One region of the Bacillus sp. V33-4 genome, then DNA from elsewhere that is predicted to be linked to it. Evidence: riboswitches for the same ligand, from Rfam matches in the RefSeq annotation. Region 1 holds a riboswitch; the other holds the start of a gene.
The links. Region 1 has a riboswitch for S-adenosylmethionine ahead of metK (methionine adenosyltransferase). Riboswitches for the same ligand answer to the same signal wherever they lie in the genome.
Positions count from the first base shown of each region.

Region 2: another riboswitch for S-adenosylmethionine. It lies ahead of CVD23_RS19715 (alpha-hydroxy-acid oxidizing protein); the one in region 1 lies ahead of metK (methionine adenosyltransferase).

Region 1 is NZ_PGVC01000012.1:30,277-40,715, forward strand. It holds gene CVD23_RS04915 (ABC transporter ATP-binding protein) at 1-711, opposite strand, end outside; gene CVD23_RS04920 (ABC transporter substrate-binding protein) at 908-1,906, opposite strand; gene CVD23_RS04925 (alpha/beta hydrolase family protein) at 2,082-2,864, shown strand; gene CVD23_RS04930 (DUF2584 domain-containing protein) at 2,911-3,153, shown strand; gene CVD23_RS04935 (RNA polymerase sigma factor) at 3,247-3,792, shown strand; gene CVD23_RS04940 (hypothetical protein) at 3,749-4,702, shown strand; gene pckA (phosphoenolpyruvate carboxykinase (ATP)) at 4,918-6,504, opposite strand; SAM riboswitch class I at 6,736-6,884, shown strand; gene metK (methionine adenosyltransferase) at 7,259-8,455, shown strand; gene asnB (asparagine synthase (glutamine-hydrolyzing)) at 8,677-10,439, shown strand, end outside.
Region 2 is NZ_PGVC01000064.1:15,069-25,507, forward strand. It holds gene CVD23_RS19680 (PH domain-containing protein) at 1-1,414, opposite strand, end outside; gene CVD23_RS19685 (PH domain-containing protein) at 1,407-1,886, opposite strand; gene CVD23_RS22935 (hypothetical protein) at 2,012-2,167, opposite strand; gene CVD23_RS22940 (hypothetical protein) at 2,164-2,532, opposite strand; gene CVD23_RS19695 (DEAD/DEAH box helicase) at 2,441-3,910, opposite strand; gene CVD23_RS19700 (alpha/beta hydrolase) at 4,275-4,982, opposite strand; gene CVD23_RS19705 (UDP-N-acetylmuramoyl-tripeptide--D-alanyl-D-alanine ligase) at 5,242-6,624, opposite strand; gene CVD23_RS19710 (D-alanine--D-alanine ligase) at 6,694-7,776, opposite strand; SAM riboswitch class I at 8,792-8,898, shown strand; gene CVD23_RS19715 (alpha-hydroxy-acid oxidizing protein) at 8,999-10,159, shown strand; gene CVD23_RS19720 (helix-turn-helix domain-containing protein) at 10,375-10,439, shown strand, end outside.

The DNA of each region.
Region 1 (10,439 bases):
TTCATGATTTCGCGCTGCAAACGGAGAGATTGTTTTTAACTGATCTGGAATTGTAAACATACGGTGCAATCGGCCAGGATTAGCAGTAAACAGAAAAACGCGATCACTCATCGCGATAGCTTCTCCAATATCGTGGGTGACAAGAATAGCCGTCTTTCTGAATGACTTAAGCGTATGCCAGACAAGGTCCTCGAGTTTCAGCTTCGTCTGGTAATCGAGTGCCGAAAATGGCTCATCGAGCAGCAACAGCTTTGGATCTGTGGCCAAAGTTCTGACAAGTGCGACCCGCTGCCGCATTCCCCCTGACAGCTGCTGTGGAAAATGCGTTTCGACTCCATCAAGCCCCATTTGTGATAATAACTGAAAAGCATATTGTCTGCTTTCGGTGGAAAGCGATTTTGATAGTTTCAGGCCAATCAGGATGTTTTCCTCTATTGTCCTCCAGGGAAAAAGATAATCCTGCTGGAGCATGTAGCCGAATGTACTGTCTGATTCCTTCACTTCAATGCCTTCAAGAGTGACGGTCCCTTCGGACGGGTCAATCAACCCGGCAATAATCGATAAGAGCGTCGTTTTACCACACCCGCTCGGGCCCAGGAAGGTGACAAATTCGCCTTCCTTCACCTCAAGCGAAACATCGGAGAGGGCCGTGTTTGCCGATGTTTTACTAAAATACGTGTGGTGAATGTCCTTAAGCGTTAGAAAATCCATAAAGTTGGCCTCCTCTTCAATAAATTTTTAAACAGATTTACTCGCGTTAAATTTGTTTCAAAATGTAATAAGCAAAACCGAAAAACGAATTAGATTGTCTTGAATAAACCAGGAGGATTCAGTATGAACCGAATTATAATGTCTTAATTCTAATTAAGTTGTTTTTTGTACTTAAGAAAATGCTATATGAGTTTTTTCACTTAATCACTTTTTCAGCAATTTCAGTGTTTACCAGGGTGTTATGATCAATTTGTTTCGGAAGCTCACCTGCTTCTTCCATAATGTCCTGGAGATTGTTCCATTCCTCTTCATCGAGGATTGGGTCAGTAGCGAACGAGCCCTGGCTCTTGTAGCGGTCGATTGCTGTTTCCGCGATTTCTATATCTGTATCTTCAAAATAAGGCAGGATCAACTCGGCAGTAGTTTTGGCACTTTCTTTTTGAACAAATTGTTGAGCTTTATAGATGGCTCTCGTGAATTTCTCAACCGTTTCACTGTTTTCTTTGATATAGCTTTGCTTTGCCATAAAAGTGGTATATGGTACATGACCGGACTCGGTTCCGAATGAGGCGACAATGTAGCCCGCACCTTCTTTTTCAAAAACACTGGCGGTCGGTTCAAACAATTGGACGAAATCGCCCGTTCCGGAAGCAAATGCACTCGAGATATTGGCAAAATCAATATTTTGGATTAAATTCAAGTCTTGATGAGGATCAATGCTATGCTTCTTTAAGACAAATTCACCGACCATTTGTGGCATTCCGCCTGTCCGCTGGCCAAGGAAAGTCGTTCCTTTCAGCTGGTCCCAGGAGAAATTATCGATTTTTGTCCGTGAAACGAGGAATGTTCCATCTGTCTGTGTTAGCTGAGCAAAATTAATAACCGGATCGCTTGAGCCCTGGGCCTCTACATAAATAGAAGTTTCAGAACCGACAAGTGCGACATCGGCGTTGTCAGACAAAAGCGCGGTCATCGTTTTGTCACCGCCCCATGCAGTTGTCAGCTCCACATCAAGGCCTTCTTCCTCAAAAAAGCCTTTTTCAATCGCAACATATTGCGGAGCATAAAAAATCGATCTCGTCACTTCTGCTATCTTCACTTTTTCATTTCCTTCATTGCTGCAGGCGGTGAGAGGTATAATAAGTATCATAACGCAAAGCAGGATAAAGCAGATTTTGAAGCAGATTTTTTTCATAACAGGCAACCTCCTTAAGGGGTACGATAGGTTTTGTAGCAATTTACATGTTTTACGATATCGTATGAGTTGATAAAAAATGTGTGAATGCCTAGTCACAAAATTATTAAACGGTACGGAAAGCGGATTTGGGGGGAGAATCGCAGCATTTATTTAAAAGGAAGGGGAATACAAGATGAACCACTCTGGCATGATCATCGATAAATGGAGGTTTCCATCACCAAACCCTGACATCGTGCTTTCCGTAATTACATACTATTCGGACGGGCTGAAAGTGAAAGGGCTGTTGGCCGAGCCGATTGGCGGAAATGTTTGCGAAGGCCTTTTGTATTTACGGGGCGGCATTAAAAATGTCGGCAAAGTAAGGCCGGCGCGAATTGCACAATTTGCAGCGGAAGGCTTTGTTGTATTTGCCCCTTTTTACAGGGGAAACCAGGGAGGTGAGGGGAATGAAGATTTTGCAGGCGAGGACAGGCATGATGGATTCTCGGCCTTTTGCCTCCTGCAAACCCACCCGCGTGTAAGCAGAGTTCATGTGTTCGGATTCTCCCGCGGTGGAGTGATGGCGCTCCTAACCGGGATTCAATTCCCTGAAGCCGCTTCCGTCGTTACGTGGGGCGGAGTTAGCGACATGTTTTTAACATACGTTGAAAGAAAGGATTTGCGGCGGATGATGAAAAGAGTGATTGGCGGGACACCGACGAAGTATCCTGAACGTTATCAGCTTCGGACGCCGCTGTTCGAACTTGAACGGCTTCAGGCTCCTGTCCTAATTATTCATGGTGTACAGGATAAGAATGTTTCAATTGAACATGCCTTCCGGCTTGAAAAAAGGCTGCGGGAATTGGGTAAATCGGTAACACGCTGGTATTTTGATCAATTCACCCACTATTTCCCTCCAGCTGTTAATCGAAAAATTGTCGATGATTTGACGAACTGGATGAAAACCCAACCGTAAAAACATGTTAAAATAGCAGTAAGGATAGCGTAAAGGAGAGAGAAAGATGGGCATGCCTTTCGAATTAAATACGATGATCGTGACAAAGGGAAGAGAAAAACGTCTAAAAGACAACTATTTTACGCTGGAAAAGCAAGGCTACCGCCTTTATCCGATTGATATTCCCATCGATGTCAGAAAAACGATCGAGAGTGAATCAAGCGGAACCGCAGTCATATCGAAGGTTGAATGGTCAAGCGAAAAAACGATGCTAACTTATCAGCTGGTTTCACTGAACTCAACAAACTGAGCAGGGCAGAAAATGTGCCTGCTTTTTTATTTTTATGGAAGTGTAATTCTGCAGCATTGCGAGCGTCTTATTTTGTAAAGGGGGAGGGTCATCATGGACGCCGGCCGGCACATAGAAAAATGGTTTTTTCAATACGAAAGAGACATTACAAATTACCTTGTTTACTATACAGGAAGCAGGGATGTAGAAGACATTGTGCAAGACACTTTTTTAAGAGCTCTTCTAGCGTTTCCGCGCTTCAGGAACGATGCAGATCCGAAAACATGGCTGATCTCGATTGCCAGAAATACAGCGATAGATTCTTTTCGCAGGAAAAGTCTATGGCAAAAACTAAAGCAATCGTTAAACAGCAGCCAAAATGAACCGGAATCATCTGCGGATAAAAATTTGCTGCAGAAAGAGGAACAGCTTGAATTGCATTTAGCTATCAATCGATTGAAGGAAAATTATCGGGACGTCGTCCTGTTACGGGGAATAGCTGAGTTATCGGCTGCCGAAACAGCAAGGGTGCTGGGCTGGAGTACCAACAAAGTAAATGTCACCTTTCACCGTGCTGTCCAGAAATTGAATACTTTGTTGAAGGAGGGTACAATGGATGTCCGACCTAACAGAAAAACAGCTTCTTCAAAAGCTGAATGATTTTCAAAAGCATGAGTTGCCATACGAGAAAAGGAACAGAGTCATTACTGCGATTCGGAATAGTGATCGGCCCAAGAAAAAAACAGTCCCATATTTATGGACTGGAACCGCTGCTATAATGCTCATTATGATCATTTTCGGCCCCGCTTATTGGTTTATGCAAACACGAGATGGAGGCACTCAAACAGGGGGACCAGCTGAAACAGTGGAACCGGTCGAGCAAGGAGAAATTTTTAGTTCTGTTGATGAAAATGGAAATCTGGAATATGTGGATCAACTATACGGGATTCCGAATAAGGTTGGGGTTTTGAAGCCGGTTGAATATGACTGGGTTGCGGAGGATTATCGGAGTGTTTCTAAAATTATGATTCATTTATGGGGTGACAGTGAAAAGCTGATTGGTGAATCTTTGCGAGTAACTGGCACACACGTTGAAACAGGTATGAGGCAACATCTGGCCAACCCCAGTGTAGCGGGTGGCGTTGGGGGGAGTGATGCTCACGCGATTACAAGCTTTCAACCTTTTGAACGCCCGGGTGAATGGATTTTAACCTTCAAAGTGGGCAAAGAGAAATTCGGGGAATTTTCCGTCTATGTTAAAGAACCCTATGTACAAATAGGAAATGCCACATTATTGATTTCACAGGAAGATCTTAAACCTGCCGTTTTCGAAAATGTGTCGCTGGAAGTCGGAGGTAAAGATTTGCCGGCACAAATTGAACTCGAATTATTGAATGTTGACAATCCAGTTGAACACTATAATTATTCATTAGCAGATAAAGAAGCCTTTACGAGAGCTTCAGATAATGCAGAAATTTATTCATATAACGGGAAAATAGAGATCAAAAATAGCGGGCGCTGGCGGTTTACTGTATTGGGGCAACAATCAGAGCTTGTCGTTGTTGATTAGCAACGAGCGATTGATAATACATCTATGTGCAGCGACCTGGATTCTATCATAGGCGGCGATGTATCCTGCCTGAAGAGTATTTTATCCGCGAAAAGATAGGGGATATCCGCGAAAAATCGGATTTATCGGCGAAAAAGTGGAGTATATCCGCGAAACAAAAAATTTATCCGCGAAACAGCGAAAACCAGGCGTAATCAACGCCTGGTTTTTAACTATTATGCTATAGGACCGCCTTTTTCTTCAATCTGAGCAGGTACTCCGGAAAATTTCTTGAAGTTTTCCCGGAATTTCGCAGACAACTCGGTTGCTTTCCGCTTGTATTGTTCCTGATTAGCCCAGGTTTTGTTTGGCTGAAGTACTTCGTCAGGCACGCCGGGAATGTGAAGCGGAATTTCCAGGCCGAAGATTGCATCTTTTGCAGTTTCGGCACTGTTTAATTCACCGTCAAGTGCGGCCTGGACCATAGCGCGCGTGTAGCTGAGCTTCATGCGGCTGCCAACTCCGTATTCTCCACCAGTCCAGCCGGTATTGACAAGAAATACCTTTGCATTGTGCTCATCAATTTTTTCGCCGAGCATTTCCGCATATCGCGTTGCTGGAAGTGGAAGAAACGGTGAGCCAAAGCAAGTAGAGAAGGTTGCCTGCGGCGATGTAATGCCGCGCTCTGTTCCGGCCAGCTTTGAAGTATAGCCGCTTAGAAAGTGGTACATCGCTTGCTCTTTCGTCAATCTTGAGATAGGCGGCAGGACTCCGAAAGCATCGGCTGTTAAAAAGACAATCGTATTTGGATGTCCGGCAAGGCTTGGATCGACGATATTGTCTATTGCCTGCAGCTGATATGCCGCTCTTGTGTTTTCGGTTAATGTGCCGTCATCGTAATCAGCAACCCGGGTCTCACTGTTGATGACAACATTTTCTAAAACAGAGCCGAAACGGATTGCATCAAAGATCTGCGGTTCTTTTTCACGAGATAAGTTGATGCACTTCGCGTAACAGCCGCCTTCAATATTGAACACGCCATTTGGCGACCAGCCATGTTCATCATCACCGATTAAACGGCGATTCGGATCTGCAGACAGAGTTGTTTTTCCAGTGCCTGATAGGCCGAAAAATAGGGCGACATCCCCTTCAAGGCCGACATTTGCTGAGCAGTGCATCGATAATATGTTGTTTTCAGGAAGAATATAGTTCATGACAGAGAAAATCGATTTTTTCATCTCGCCGGCATATTCGGTACCTCCGATTAAAATCGTGCGCCGCTCAAATGAAATAATAATGAATGTTTCTGATGCTGTACCGTCAACGTTTGGATCCGCTTTAAAGTTTGGTGCGGAGATAATGGTAAACTCAGCTTGGTGACCAAGCAATTCCTCTTCGGTCGGCCGGATAAATAACTGGTGGGCAAACAGGTTATGCCAGGCATATTCATTAATAACCTGTATTGGCATCCGGTATTTTTTATCCGCACCTGCAAATCCTTTGAATACGAAAAGTTCGTCTTTTTCTTTCAAGTATTCTAATACTTTATTATACAAGTTGGAGAACGTTTCTTCAGAAATAGGCTGATTAACCGGTCCCCATTCAACTTTGGACCTTGAAGATGGTTCTTCGACAATGTACTTATCTTTAGGTGATCGTCCTGTGTATTTTCCCGTTGTCGCGCGTACCGCACCCGTCGAGGTTAACGATCCTTCATTGCGCTTTAATACTTTTTCGACAAGCTGGGGGACGGACAATTGTACATGGACATTATTTCCTTTTGCTAATTCGGTTAACTTATTGGATACACTAACAGAATTCATCTGATGAATACCTTCCTTTACCAATTTGTTTTTTGTTGAAAGTGATTACATCTCATGAATTAGTATAACACATTGACCGAAATAGTCTATACTATTTAACGTCTAATTATTGAACAATTTCGACAAAATTGTGGCTGCTCGAAAAATTGAGACAATGGTGTTGTTTCCGAAGTAAAATTTTATTGACAGGAGTTTACGGCTTAGGTTATGATTTTTTATTGAACGGATATTCTCTTATCCCGAGCTGGTGGAGGGTCAGGCCCAATGAAACCCGGCAACCTGCTTATTGATGGTATGGACTTCTTTTTTCTTTAGGAAGTGTATGTCTGTCGAGCAAGGTGCTAACCTGATGCAAGGATCCATTCCTTGAACGATAAGAGTGAAAGGCGCGTACATTGGACATCAACCTTTCCTCACATAAGGAAGGTTTTTTTGCGTTTACCAGGTGCCAGCTTAGTTGGTTTGACGAATAAGAGCCTGTTATCCACTATTCGGAGCGCTGATAACGGCCTATGTGCCGGGCCCCCTTAAACGATAGTAAAGTGGGATAAAAAGCTCTTGTTTATTTCATACTACATAGGGAATGAATACCGTATCAATGTAAGGCTTAAGAATAATCACATAGATTAGTACCGTGTTATGATATACCAGTTGCCAGGCAGCAGCGGATTGGGAGATTCCTTTCCGGGAAAATTGGGGTGCTGGCACTTTTCTTATGCCCTTGCCTATTATGAATATAAAAGGAGGGAATCAGATGTCAACAAAACGTCGATTGTTTACTTCTGAATCAGTTACGGAAGGTCACCCGGATAAAATTTGTGACCAAATTTCTGATGCTATTTTAGATGCCATTCTTGCAAAAGATGCGAATGCCCGCGTTGCTGCAGAAACTTCAGTTACAACAGGGTTAGTTCTGGTTTCAGGTGAAATCACTACTACTACTTATGTGGATATTCCGAAAATCGTTCGCGAAACGATTGCCGGTATCGGCTACACACGTGCTAAATATGGTTTTGATGCTGAAACATGCGCGGTGCTAACTTCAATTGACGAACAGTCTTCTGATATCGCAATGGGTGTTAATCAGGCGCTTGAAGCTCGTGAAGGCCAAATGTCTGATGAAGAAATTGACGCGATCGGAGCCGGTGACCAGGGGTTAATGTTTGGATTTGCCTGCAATGAAACGAAAGAGCTTATGCCGCTGCCGATTTCACTGGCACACAAGCTTGCCCGCCGCTTAACCGAAGTGCGCAAGGAGGAGATACTTCCATACCTGCGTCCGGACGGAAAAACACAAGTTACGGTTGAATACGATGAAAATGACAAGCCAGTGCGGATCGATACAATCGTTATTTCGACCCAGCACCATCCAGAGGTTACACTTGAGCAAATTCAGCGCAACTTGAAGGAATATGTGATCAACCCGGTCGTTCCACAGGAATTGATCGATGAAAATACAAAATACTTTATTAATCCGACAGGCCGTTTCGTCATTGGCGGTCCACAAGGGGATGCAGGGTTAACAGGCCGCAAAATTATCGTTGACACATATGGCGGATATGCACGTCATGGCGGCGGTGCATTCTCCGGTAAGGATCCGACGAAAGTTGACCGCTCTGCCGCTTATGCAGCCCGTTATGTTGCGAAGAATATCGTTGCTGCCGGCCTTGCAGAAAAAGTGGAGGTGCAGCTCGCCTATGCGATCGGTGTGGCCCAGCCTGTGTCGATTTCTATTGATACATTCGGAACAGGAGCAGTTGATGAAGACATCCTAATCAATCTAGTCCGCAACAACTTCGACCTTCGTCCGGCAGGAATTATCAAGATGCTCAATCTCCGCCGCCCGCTTTACAAGCAGACAGCAGCTTACGGACACTTTGGCCGTAACGATTTAGACCTTCCTTGGGAGCGTACAGATAAAGCTGAAACCTTGAAATCTCAAGCTCAATAACTGAACAATAAGGGAGTTGCATATGATGTGTAACTCCTTTTTTCTTTTTTCGTCCAATGATACAGGACGATATTTGGCATGGAATGGAAATAGTTCCCTTGAATTTCCCGTTGATTATTACTGAAATGCTCTGCCTTTTTACAATGATTATGGTACTATTAGATAGTATGTATTTATAAAAGAACAATTCTCACGAAGAAATGGAGTAGGTGAAGTACATAATGTGTGGTTTTATTGGTTGTGTACATGAGAAAGCACAGGCTTTTCAAGATGATCAAAAACAACAATTTAAAAATATGAACAAGATTATTACGCACCGCGGCCCTGATGATGACGGTTATTATTTTGATGATCATATTCAGTTCGGGTTCCGCCGGTTGAGCATTATAGATATCGAAAGCGGCCATCAGCCATTAACCTATGAAAATGAACGTTACTGGATCATTTTCAATGGGGAAATTTATAACTATGTAGAGCTTCGCGACGAGCTGCTGAATGAAGGATTGTCATTTGCAACCCATTCAGATACTGAGGTAATTATTGCCCTTTACAGCCATCTAAAAGAAAAAGCAGTGGAAAAACTGCGTGGCATGTTTTCCTTTGTAATTTGGGATAAGCAAGAGGAAACTTTATACGGCGCCAGAGATCCGTTTGGAATTAAGCCGTTCTTCTACTTCGATGACGGGGAAAGAACATTCTTTGCGTCAGAAAAGAAAAGCATTCTGCTTGCACTTGAAAATGACGTTCTCAATTATGAGGCGCTCCAGCATTATTTAACCTATCAATTTGTCCCTGAGCCGGAAACGATGTCAGAGGGAATCCGCAAACTGGAACCGGGGCATTATTTTATAAAAAAAATTGGTGCACCGATGGAAATGACGCGCTATTGGAAAGCGGCCTTCCGTCCGGTCCAACAGTCGGAGCAAGATTACATTAAAGAAATTAAAGATGTTCTTTTCGATTCGGTTAAAATTCATATGCGAAGCGATGTGCCGGTAGGGTCTTTCCTGTCAGGCGGAATTGATTCTTCGATTATTGCTTCAATCGCTAAAGAATTTCATCCGGCTATTAAAACCTTCTCGGTTGGATTTGAACGAAACGGCTTCAGTGAAATTGATGTGGCAAAAGAGACGGCTGAAAAGCTGGGTGTCGAAAATATTAGCCATGTGATTACCGCGCAAGAATATATGGATGAACTGCCGAAAATCATGTGGCATATGGATGATCCTCTTGCCGACGCGGCTGCCGTGCCGCTGTACTTTGTGGCGCGGGAAGCAAGAAAGCATGTCACTGTGGTGCTGTCGGGTGAGGGTGCCGACGAATTGTTCGGAGGTTATAATATTTACCGGGAGCCGCAGTCACTTGAAGTTTTTAACAAAATTCCGCGGACAGGTAAAGCGATGCTGAAAGGAATTGCCCGCATGATGCCGGATGGCATGAGAGGTAAAAGCTTTATTGAAAGAGGCGTCACTCCAATGGAGGAACGCTATATTGGCAATGCGAAAATGTTTACGGAGGAAGAAAAACGCGACATCCTTAATGTATATAACAACCGTTTAAACTATAGGGACATAACAAAGCCGTTATATGAAGAAAGTGATGGCTATGATCCAGTTGACCGGATGCAATATATTGATATTCACACATGGATGCGCGGCGATATTCTCTTGAAAGCTGATAAAATGACGATGGCTCATTCACTGGAGCTGCGTGTTCCATTTCTTGATAAAGCCGTGTTTGAAATTGCTTCGAAAATTCCAACCAGCCTGAAAACGGCAAACGGAACAACGAAGTATATTTTACGGAAAGCTGCTGAAGGAATTGTTCCCGATCATGTGCTGAACCGCAAAAAGCTTGGCTTCCCTGTTCCAATCCGCCACTGGTTAAAGGATGAAATGATTGATTGGGCGAAAAAAATGATCCGCGAAAGCAACACGGACCATCTCATTAACAAACAATATTTATTGAACCTGCTTGATGACCA
Region 2 (10,439 bases), on a different contig from region 1:
ATTTATATATTTGAATTGCATCGTTTCTTTCGATGTCAATGACTTTCCCGCCGCCGGCACCAATTCCCGACATGACGAACGCTTCAACTGTTGCCAAGTCTTTGTTCTTTTGAAAATAGCTTTCTTGATTGCTCAAAGACTGGATTTTTATTTTTCTCATATACACAGTGTTTTTAACAATCCCCCGGTATCTGAGCGCAAGCTGCTGATTGTCAAGATTCCAGCCGGCATCTTTATACATTAACAGCGACCAGATCGCTGCTGCAATAAAAAGCAGCAGGGATAAATATCCCCACGGACGAAAGAAGACAGCCGGCACAACAGCGAACGGGAAAGCAATTAGCAATCCTCTCGTCACATATCGTACTTTCGCCCTAAGCGGGGCCGGGACAAAACATGTTTCAAGCTGATAGTCATTCAAAACATTTTGCAAAAGATCGCCGATCTTATTTTTTCTGATCATCGGCAGCAACAAAACCTGCGATTGATCGCCTTTTTCGAATGAGCCTCCGGCGCTTTCCAATGATACAGCAGCATAACCAAGCGGCTGCCTGATCAAGTTTTCGCTAATTCTCATTGCCTGAATCCGCTTCAACGGAATCGTCGTCTGGCGTTTTTCCAAAAGGCCCCTTGAGATGACTAAATCATTGTTAATTCTTTTTACTGTAAAATCTGCATATTTAAGCATCGTCCCTATTAAGGCAATCACCCAGGCAATGAAAAACCCGATGAACACCAGTGTACTTACAAAAACAATCCCGCTTCCGATCAATCTTTCAAATCCTGTGAACAATCGCCGATAAGGGATAAGCTCATCAAATTGAAAAAAGAACGCGATCACGGCAGAAATGACTACCCCAACACCTCCGGAAGTAGAAGCAAGCAGAAGCAGTTCAGGAGCAGATATTTTATAAATGAGTTCTTCTTCCGTTTCATTAAGTATTTCGACAGGAATGCGGTGATTGTTTTTTGCGGAGGTCAAGATCTGTTGAATAGCATCTGCCTCTGCTTTTGTAATCGCAGTTAAAACAGCCTCCGCCTCGTTCAATCCAAGTCCGCCTGCTGTTTCCACTTTTACTTTCACAAGCCCGAACGGACGATGGAAAATTCCTTCTGAATAGTCAAGGCTTTGAATTCGTTCAAAAGGAATATAGCGTTTCTTTCTAATGACGATTCCGTATTCGATCCTCAATTCACCGTCTTCAACGCGGTAAGTAAACCTCAGCCAGGAGAGCACGCCTCCTACAAGGATAAATAGCACTGTCCCAATTGAAATCAACCAGAAAACCCAATCAGCGCCTGTTCCATTTCCGCCCCAGAAAACGAAAATGATAAACGGGAAGAACAGTTCCTTCACATGCCTGGCAAAATTATAAAGTGTAGAGATCGGGTGCAGGCGTTTTGCTTCAGACATCCTCATCCGCCACCCTTGCCAGTTTTGAAATAAAGACACGAAGTTCATCCGCTTCCGCAACATCGACGGCAGGAATTTCATGTACAGTCGCCGCAGTTGAGATCGCGACTGTCGCCAGACTGTATTTTCTCAATAAAGGTCCCTGCCGGGTGTCAACATGCTGAACCCGAATCATCGGCACAAGCGTCCTCTTAATAATAAATATCCCCTGCTGGAGTTCGATCTCTTGTTCTCTAACCTCGTAGCGCCACCGCTTCCAGCGAAGGGAAGGAAACAAATAAACATAAAGATAGCTGTAGCCAAGCATAATCACGACAGTCAATCCAATGATCCAGCTCGGCCAGGAAAAAATAATCGATAAAATAATCAGCGCGGCTCCAACCAGGCCAATAATAACAGACTGGATTGTACCTGATATCCTCCACACTTTTAACGCCCGTTCAGAAATTCTTGTTTGCGGTTCCATTATCACGCCAGTATCCTCCTGCGTTTTCCTTGGTATATCCCCTTTAAGTATACATGAATGTCATACATTTGAAGAAGATGCTATTACTTTTACGCAGAAGCCAAGCTAAAAGTTTTATAAAAAGCAAATCTTCACGGCATCCGAAAGCTTGCTTCATTGATCAATTCTACTCCCGGTACCCGCTTAATCTGCCTCATCAGCTGAAAAAGCGCTTCATCCTTCTTTTTCGCTTCAATCATACAGTAAATTTCCGGAACGGAGCCTTTGATCGTCTTTAAAAACGTCAAAAACATCTCCACATCGATATAATCGCTATGTGCCCGAATCTCGGGCTGGAAATGTGCATTTTAATCGGCAAACTGGAAGCACCCCATGTTGAAACAACCCGTTCCCATGCGCCTTCCCAATTGCCAGCCCCTTGATTGGCAAGATGATGGTGATAGTCGAAAACAAGCGGAATCCCGAGCCCCGATAAAAGCTTGAAAGAATGACTTAATGATTGAGCGGAAATTTGCTTTTTACGAGCTGTTATTCGCACAAAAAAGAGAGCAAATGCTCTCTTACCGATAACTTTTTGAATTGGTTGACTGGCTGCTTCGCTTCGTCCCGGAACGCGGCTTATAAGGGCCTTTTCTTCGACTATTGGCATCATTACCCCTTTTATTATCGTAGCCTCTGCTCCGGTCATTTGAGCTGCGATCTCTCCGCTGCGGGCGAGGAGCTTCTTCTGTCAGCTTAACAGGTGTCATATCAGGTTCTTTTGTAATCATTTTTAATACGGCAGCTACAATAGTGGAAGCATCATGCTGTTCGAGCAGTTGATCCGCTGTTTCTTTATACTGCTGCAGGTTATTGTTTTCGATCGTTTGAAGAATCTTATCGACAGCCGCTTTCTGTTGACCTTCGAACGCTTCATGTTGAGTAGGCGGCTTTAATAGTTCCATCCGCCGTTTTGTTGTTCTTTCGACAACTTTTAAGTAGTCTCTTTCACGGTAAGTAACAAACGTGATCGCCATTCCCGTTTTTCCGGCACGGCCAGTACGCCCAATCCGGTGCACATAGCTTTCAGGATCCTGTGGAATGTCAAAATTATAGACATGGGTCACTCCGGAAATGTCCAAGCCGCGCGCAGCAACATCGGTGGCAACAAGAACATCAATCGAACCCTCTTTAAATTTGCGCAATACCGAGATGCGTTTCGCCTGGCTGAGATCGCCGTGGATTCCTTCTGCCATATATCCGCGAAGATTCAAGGCTTCGGCGAGCTCATCTACACGCCGTTTTGTCCTTCCGAATACAATCGCCAGTTCAGGAGATTGGCTGTCAAGAAGCCTTGTCAAAACGTCAAACTTGGTCTTTTCCTGGACCTCTACATAATACTGTTCAATTAGAGGAACCGTTACTTCTTTTGTTTTTACGCGGACAACTTGCGGGTCCTTCATGAATTTTTCAGCCATTCTCTGGATCGGTGCCGGCATCGTTGCTGAGAAAAGTAGCGTTTGCCGCTCTGTTGGAATTTGGCCAAGAATTGCTTCAATATCATCAATAAAGCCCATGTTCAGCATTTCGTCCGCTTCATCGAGAATCGCCATCTTGACATTGTTAAGCCGCAATGTTTTACGGTTAATATGATCTAAAATCCGGCCTGGTGTACCCACAATGATATGCGGGTTTTTCTTTAAGGCACGAATTTGCCGGTTAATGTCCTGCCCGCCATAAATCGCCAAAACGCGGGCTCTTTTTCCATAACCAATTTTATATAGTTCCTCAGACACCTGGATTGCAAGTTCACGAGTTGGTGCGACGATAATTCCCTGGATGACGTCCTGGTCTTTGTCGATTTTTTCAACTAGAGGAATTCCAAATGCAGCCGTTTTACCGGTTCCTGTTTGGGCCTGGCCGATGATATCTTTGTTCTCAAGGCTCAACGGGATCGTCTGGGCTTGAATTGGAGTTGCTTCTTCAAATCCCATTTTCTGAACTGATTTCATTAATGCAGGGCTTAAACCTAAATCTTGAAACTTTGTCAATTTTCATTCTCCTTCTATTCGTACAAAAATGATATAAGGTATGCATCTTTTAAGGGCTTGCTTAAGCCAAGATGACAACCAAATCGGACTCTTCAGCTATTTTTTGCAAATAGCTGGAGCACCTACTAGAGTAATATGTGATGTGAACAGCTGGTGAGTTTTAAACAGCACAACCTAGCAAAACACAAACTTATTCAGGGTGGTTCGTAAAAAAAGACATTCTCCATCAGGAGCATGTCCGCTTGAAAAAGAAATTTCTCTCTTAGGCACTTTGATGTTAATCTTAGCATTAAACAACATTAAATGCAATGATATCGCATGCCTCAGAGGGGCTTCTAATTCATTATAGACAGATAAATCTAACTCAGATTACTTCTGCTGGTTCGTCTGCTTTTAAAAATTGGAAGACGTCTGAAAAGAGCTGCTCCCTTTTATCACAATGACAAATTAAATGACCCGAGTTGCTCACGTATTTAATATCTTTATGATTCGTTCCAATTTTATCGTACAAGTATCTGGCACTTTTAAGGGGAACAATTCCATCCTCTTCACCCTGGGCAATAAATGTTGGTATTTGGATTTGCTTCAAGAGAGGCCGAATGCTGGCAACCAGCCGTCGGAATTGAATTGTTGCCGATAATGGCGTGCTGATGATTTTTCGCTTATACCTATGAAACAATTCATTTTCTAATAAGCTCCCGGCAACTGCATCCTTGACCATTAATCCTATGTCGGCAGCAAGTTGTCTCGGGTTCACATAATAAGCCGCCGCACTTAGCAGGACCAGTTTAGTAACTGGATAATGAACCGCCAGGTAACTTGCAATGATCCCGCCCATCGAAAAACCGATCAAATAAACTTCATCACATTTCTCCAATAGCATTTGTAATTCTTTTTCTGCATGTTCAATCCACTGTTTGTAACGAATACCCTTCAAACTAAGGGTTTCTCCATGTCCCGGCAGAGTTGGAATTGAGAATTCCCAATCCGTCCTTTCTTGCAAATAGCTAACTAACGGTTCAATTTCAAAGGGAGAGCCGGTAAAACCATGAATGCATAAGCAGCCAATCAGTTTGATCACCCACCATTACTTTCAGTAAAAGTTTGATATAAACATGACTTCCAAAAGAAGTCCTCTTTCTCAGACCGGACCGTTAATGTCGATAGGAAAGGATTATCGACTTTCTCCACGATATCAAAACTCTTTCCCTATTCTTTACTGGTTTACACTTATGATACTAAAGAACAAGAAAGATATCAGTTATGACCAGTGACATGTCAGCAAACGCTTGGTTGAAATGGGCGAGTACTGCAATCATTTCGCATTCTCCTTACACTGGATTTTGCAACCCGATAACAACGTCCTCAAGCTTCATTCCCCGCGAAGCTTTTACGAGGATCAGTGTATTCCGGTCCGTATATTTTTTTAATTCGTTTATTAGATCGTTTTTATCATCAAAAGCAAATATCTTTTCCGCCTCGAATGACTGACGGGCACCTTCTGCGATAAAGCGGCCTAAGGGGCCGTATGTAAAAACATAATCGATCTTTTCAGGATCAAGGCTTGCGCCAGTTTGCTGATGGTATTCAATTTCGAGCGGTCCAAGCTCCAGCATATCGCCAAGAACGACAATCCTTCTTGAAAAGCCCTCCAAATCCGAAATAAGCTCAATCGCAGCCCTCATCGCTGTTGGACTCGCATTATAGGCGTCATTTATAATTCTTTCTCCCTTGGCGCCTTCGACCAGTTCCATTCTCATCTGTGTTAACTTTAAGCCTTGAAAGCCTTTGTCCATTTTTTCGTAAGAAACACCAAAAAAGCGGGCGGTCAGCATGACAGCGAGCGCATTGAGGACATTATGAACCCCAAGAACAGGCAGATGAAATTTTCCTTCAAACCGATTTACTGTAAATTGACTGCCTTGTCCACTCTGGATAATGTCGGTGGGATAAAGATCATTTTCGCGCGATTTACCAAATGTTTTAACGGTAAACTTTGCTTCATAATCCTTCAGCCGTTCCCGGAGAAGCGGTTCATCACCGCAATAGACAATCAGACCGCCATCCTGCAAGCCCTTCACAATTTCGAGCTTTGCTTCGGCTATCCCTTCCCGTGATCCGAGATCCTGCAAATGGGCTTCTCCGATATTTGTAATAATCACGGCGTCAGGCCGGGCAAGCTTTGTTAACAATTCAATCTCACCTTTTGCACTCATGCCCATTTCAAGAACAGCCATTTCCGTTTCCGGTTTCAACTGCAGGACGGTCAGGGGCAACCCGATATGGTTGTTAAAATTCCCTTCTGTTTTTTGGACTTTATATTCGAGGGAGAGAACGCTAGCCATCATGTCCTTTGTCGTCGTTTTCCCGTTGCTTCCAGTAATCCCGATGATTTTTGTTGATAACTCGTCTCGATAATTGGCGGCCAGCTCCTGTAAAGCAAGAAGAGTATCCTCGACGATAATAATCGGCAAATCGACGGGTGGGTTTGGTACATCCTTTTGCCAGAACGCGGCCCCTGCACCTTTATTAACTGCTTCCTCCACGAACCTGTGACCATCGGCGTGTTCACCTTTAAAAGGTATAAACAAATTCCCTGTTTCTATCTTTCTCGAATCAATGCTGACCCCGTTAATTTCAGTGTCTCCCCATTGCTGGAGATCAATTTCGGCTTTAATCATTTTTGAAAGCTGCCTGATCGTTTTTCGGATCATTATACTCCTCCTCGGATTATTCCAAAACATGAAGGAACACGGCATCAAGCGCCGTGTATCCCTTTGCTGCTAGAATGTATGCTTAATGTTTTGCTTTTCTGCATGTCTTTCTTCTGCAAGCTTAACAAGACGTTCAATCAGCTCCGGGTATTCAACCCCGGTGTGCTTCCACAGTAAAGGAAACATGCTGAAGGGCGTAAAGCCAGGCATCGTATTGACTTCATTGATATATGCGTTTCCGTCCTTTGTTAAGAAGAAGTCGGCGCGTACCAGTCCTGAGCAATCCAGAGCTTTAAACGATCTAATCGCCATTTCCTTAAGCTCACTGTATTCTTCTTTTGTAACATCCGCCGGGATAATCATCGCGGTATCGCCGTCTTCATATTTTGCTTTATAGTCGTAAAAATCCTTTTTCGGCACAATTTCACCGGCAACTGAACATTCAGGCTCATCATTTCCAAGTACACCGATTTCAATCTCTCTGGCGGTAATGCCTTCTTCGACAATGATCTTCCGATCAAATAGGAAGGCTTCCTCACAGGCTGCTGCTAATTCATCACGATTGGAAGCCTTGTTGATGCCAACACTGGAACCGAGATTGGCCGGCTTCACGAAACAAGGGTAACCAAGTTGTTTTTCGATTTTTTCATACGCGGATTCGCTGGCCTTCTCCCACTCACTGCGGGTAAACCAGGCAAATTTGACCTGGGCAAGCCCGGCTTGTGCAAATACATTTTTCATGATGATTTTATCCATGCCGGCAGCGGAAGCAAGCACTCCATTACCTACATAAGGAAGGTTTAAAAGCTCAAGCAGACCTTGAACCGTTCCGTCTTCTCCATTTGGTCCATGAAGAAGCGGGAAGATCACATCCAAAGATTGATCCTGCCCTGCTGCACTTCCTTGAAACAATGCCGGAGCGAGAGCAGCTTGAGAAGCTGCGTCTCCTTGAGAAAACTGCAATGCTTTAACATCAGCCACTGGACCGCTTAATTGCGGCCCTTTTACCCATTTTCCTTCATCTGTTATGTAAATAGGATGAATATCGAATTTTTCTACATCAAGCGCTTTAATAACAGCAAGAGCTGTTTGTAGAGAAACATTATGTTCAGCGGATTTACCCCCGTATAATAACCCAAGTTTAGTTTTCATCATCGAACCTCCAATTAGTCATTCACACGAGTGAATTCCACAATGTAATAAGCTAAACCGAAAAACGAATGAAGTTGTCTAAATAAACAAGAGAATGCCGTAGGAAACGAATAATAATATCTTAATTTTAAATTACTGTTCGTTTTTCAATTAAAGAATTGCTTTATGAAATTCACTCACACACATGGTTTTATTTTAACATGTTCTTTTGAAAGAAAAGAGTCATACGCGATTGTTTTCTAATGGAAATTTATCGCCCGGTGATTTGCCATTACTATTCTCTGTTAAATGACATGCAACATCTTTTCGTACAGCCTGTAGGCGCGAACACAGAAAGCGATTCCGTAATCGTTCTGCTGGGAATAAGTATGGCTGAATGATTGATCCCTCACTATAGTCAACAGATTATTATTTTAACATTATATTAAACTCATTGAAATCTTGTCTTCAGAAAACACACAATTATTTTATTTTTATAATATTTATTAGTTAACTGTTCGATTTATTCACGATATAATCCGCCTGATAAAAACAAATGCTTATTTTAGGAGGACATCATCAATAAATTAGGCCTACTGCGCAAGATTATTGTCGCAATTGCCGCTCGGGATCCGGGATCGCCCCTCGGCCTTATTGCTCCTCAATGGTAAGTACTGATCAATTGACTGATCGCACTTGATAGGCCTTTTTTATTTTGTTTTATGACGGATCTGCGTTATTTCACAATCATAACCGGTGCTTTTCCCCTTTTTGGCAACCTTATGGCTGACACTGCCAAGCACCATTTCTTGTCAAGCAACTCTTGATGTAAGCGGCATTTTCGTAACCAATCTCTCATTTTCGCCATTTTTTAATGTTTTTCATATATAAAATGTATCTATAATTTTTTTCACCATAAAACATTTCCCAGTTGGTGTTTTCCGACAAATAGTTTTAAAAAATATTTCATTGACAACCACTTCCCGAAATCCTAAAGTTATAAGTAACGAATTGCTGTTAATTTAATAATTTTGTTCTCTTATCGAGAGTGGCGGAGGGACTGGCCCTGTGAAGCCCGGCAACCATTCCAATTTGGAATTGGTGCTAAATCCAGCAAAACATTTTAGTTTTGGAAGATGAGAGCGGGCGACCATACATATGATCAAACCTCTCTACTTTGGAGAGGTTTTTTTGTTTTAGAACCTTTATCAAAAAATCAGCTATTTAGAAAGGAAATGAAATCATGGCGGTAATCAGCAAGGAAGATCCTTTATTAGCAAAAATGAAAGAGACCGGGCTCAATTTTTCAGTCGAAGAGTGGGAAAGGGCGGCTGAATGTATTCTTGAGCAAGGCCCGTTCGGTTATATCCAATCAGGGTCCAGCGGTGAAGAAACGCTGCAGAAAAATACGAGAGCTTTTGAACAATACAGCATTTTGCCAAGAGTTTTAACGAATGTAGCAAATCCAGACTTTTCAATAGAATTGTTGAATCAAACTTTTCCTTCCCCTTTATTGTTCGCTCCGGTTGGAATGCAAAGGATTGCTCATCAAGACGGAGAATTGGCTGCAGCAAGAGCAGCAGGCTCGTTTGGAATTCCTTATATTGCAAGTACTGTATCGAGCTACACTATGGAAGAGATTGCCGAAGCGAACCCGTTTAGCCCAAACTGGTTCCAGCTTTACTGGTCCAATGATCGTGATTTATCGTTAAGCATGGTTAAAAGGGCTGAAAACGCCGGTTATCAAGCCCTCGTCGTTACAGTCGATACCGTCATGCTCGGATGGCGGGAAAAGGACTTGCACAATAGCTACTCCCCGCTCAGACTTGGTTTTGGAAAAGCAAACTATATTTCTGATCCTGTTTTTCAGGCTAAAGTGAATATTGAAGACAGTGATGAAGTCGTGGACGAAATTTTAAACCAGATTCTCCATCCTTCCTTTAACTGGGATGATTTGCAGTGGCTAAAAACGCAAACGAGTTTGCCGATTGTTTTAAAAGGAATCCTTCATCCTGACGATGCAGTGGAAGCAGTTAAAAGGGGCTTCGAGGGAATTATTGTGTCAAACCATGGCGGAAGGCAGCTGGACGGGGTCGCATCCTCGCTGGATGCGTTACCATTAATTCGCAACGTTGTGCCCGAAACATTTCCAGTTTTGTTTGACAGCGGCATCCGCCGTGGCACGGATATGGTCAAGGCGCTTGCACTTGGTGCGGATGCTGTATTGCTTGGAAGGCCTTATGTATACGGGCTGGCGGTTGCAGGCGAACACGGAGTTCAAAAGGTTGTTTCGAACTTACTCGATGAATTTAAAGTATCGGCAGGTCTGGCTGGGGCGAAGAATATTACTGAGGTGAAAAAGACTACTCTCATGCGATATATCATGGATGATGCAAAAGGTTGATAAGTACTGGCGAGCATTTTTTGCTCGCTTTCTTCATGTGACTCAAGTTCGTGAAGCATATCGTTGCCCAGCTAAAAATGCTAACGGTTGTGTAATGATAAAGATTTTGACAACCCTCTCACTTTAATGCTAATTTAAAGAATAACGTCCGTCTGAACAAGAGAAAGCCTTACCAAAAGCCCGTGTAAATTGCTTTTTCTAAGGAGAGGTGAAAGATGAATAAAGAAATTGTAAAATTTTTAAGAAAAAGCTATAACATGAATCAGCGCGACTTTGCAAA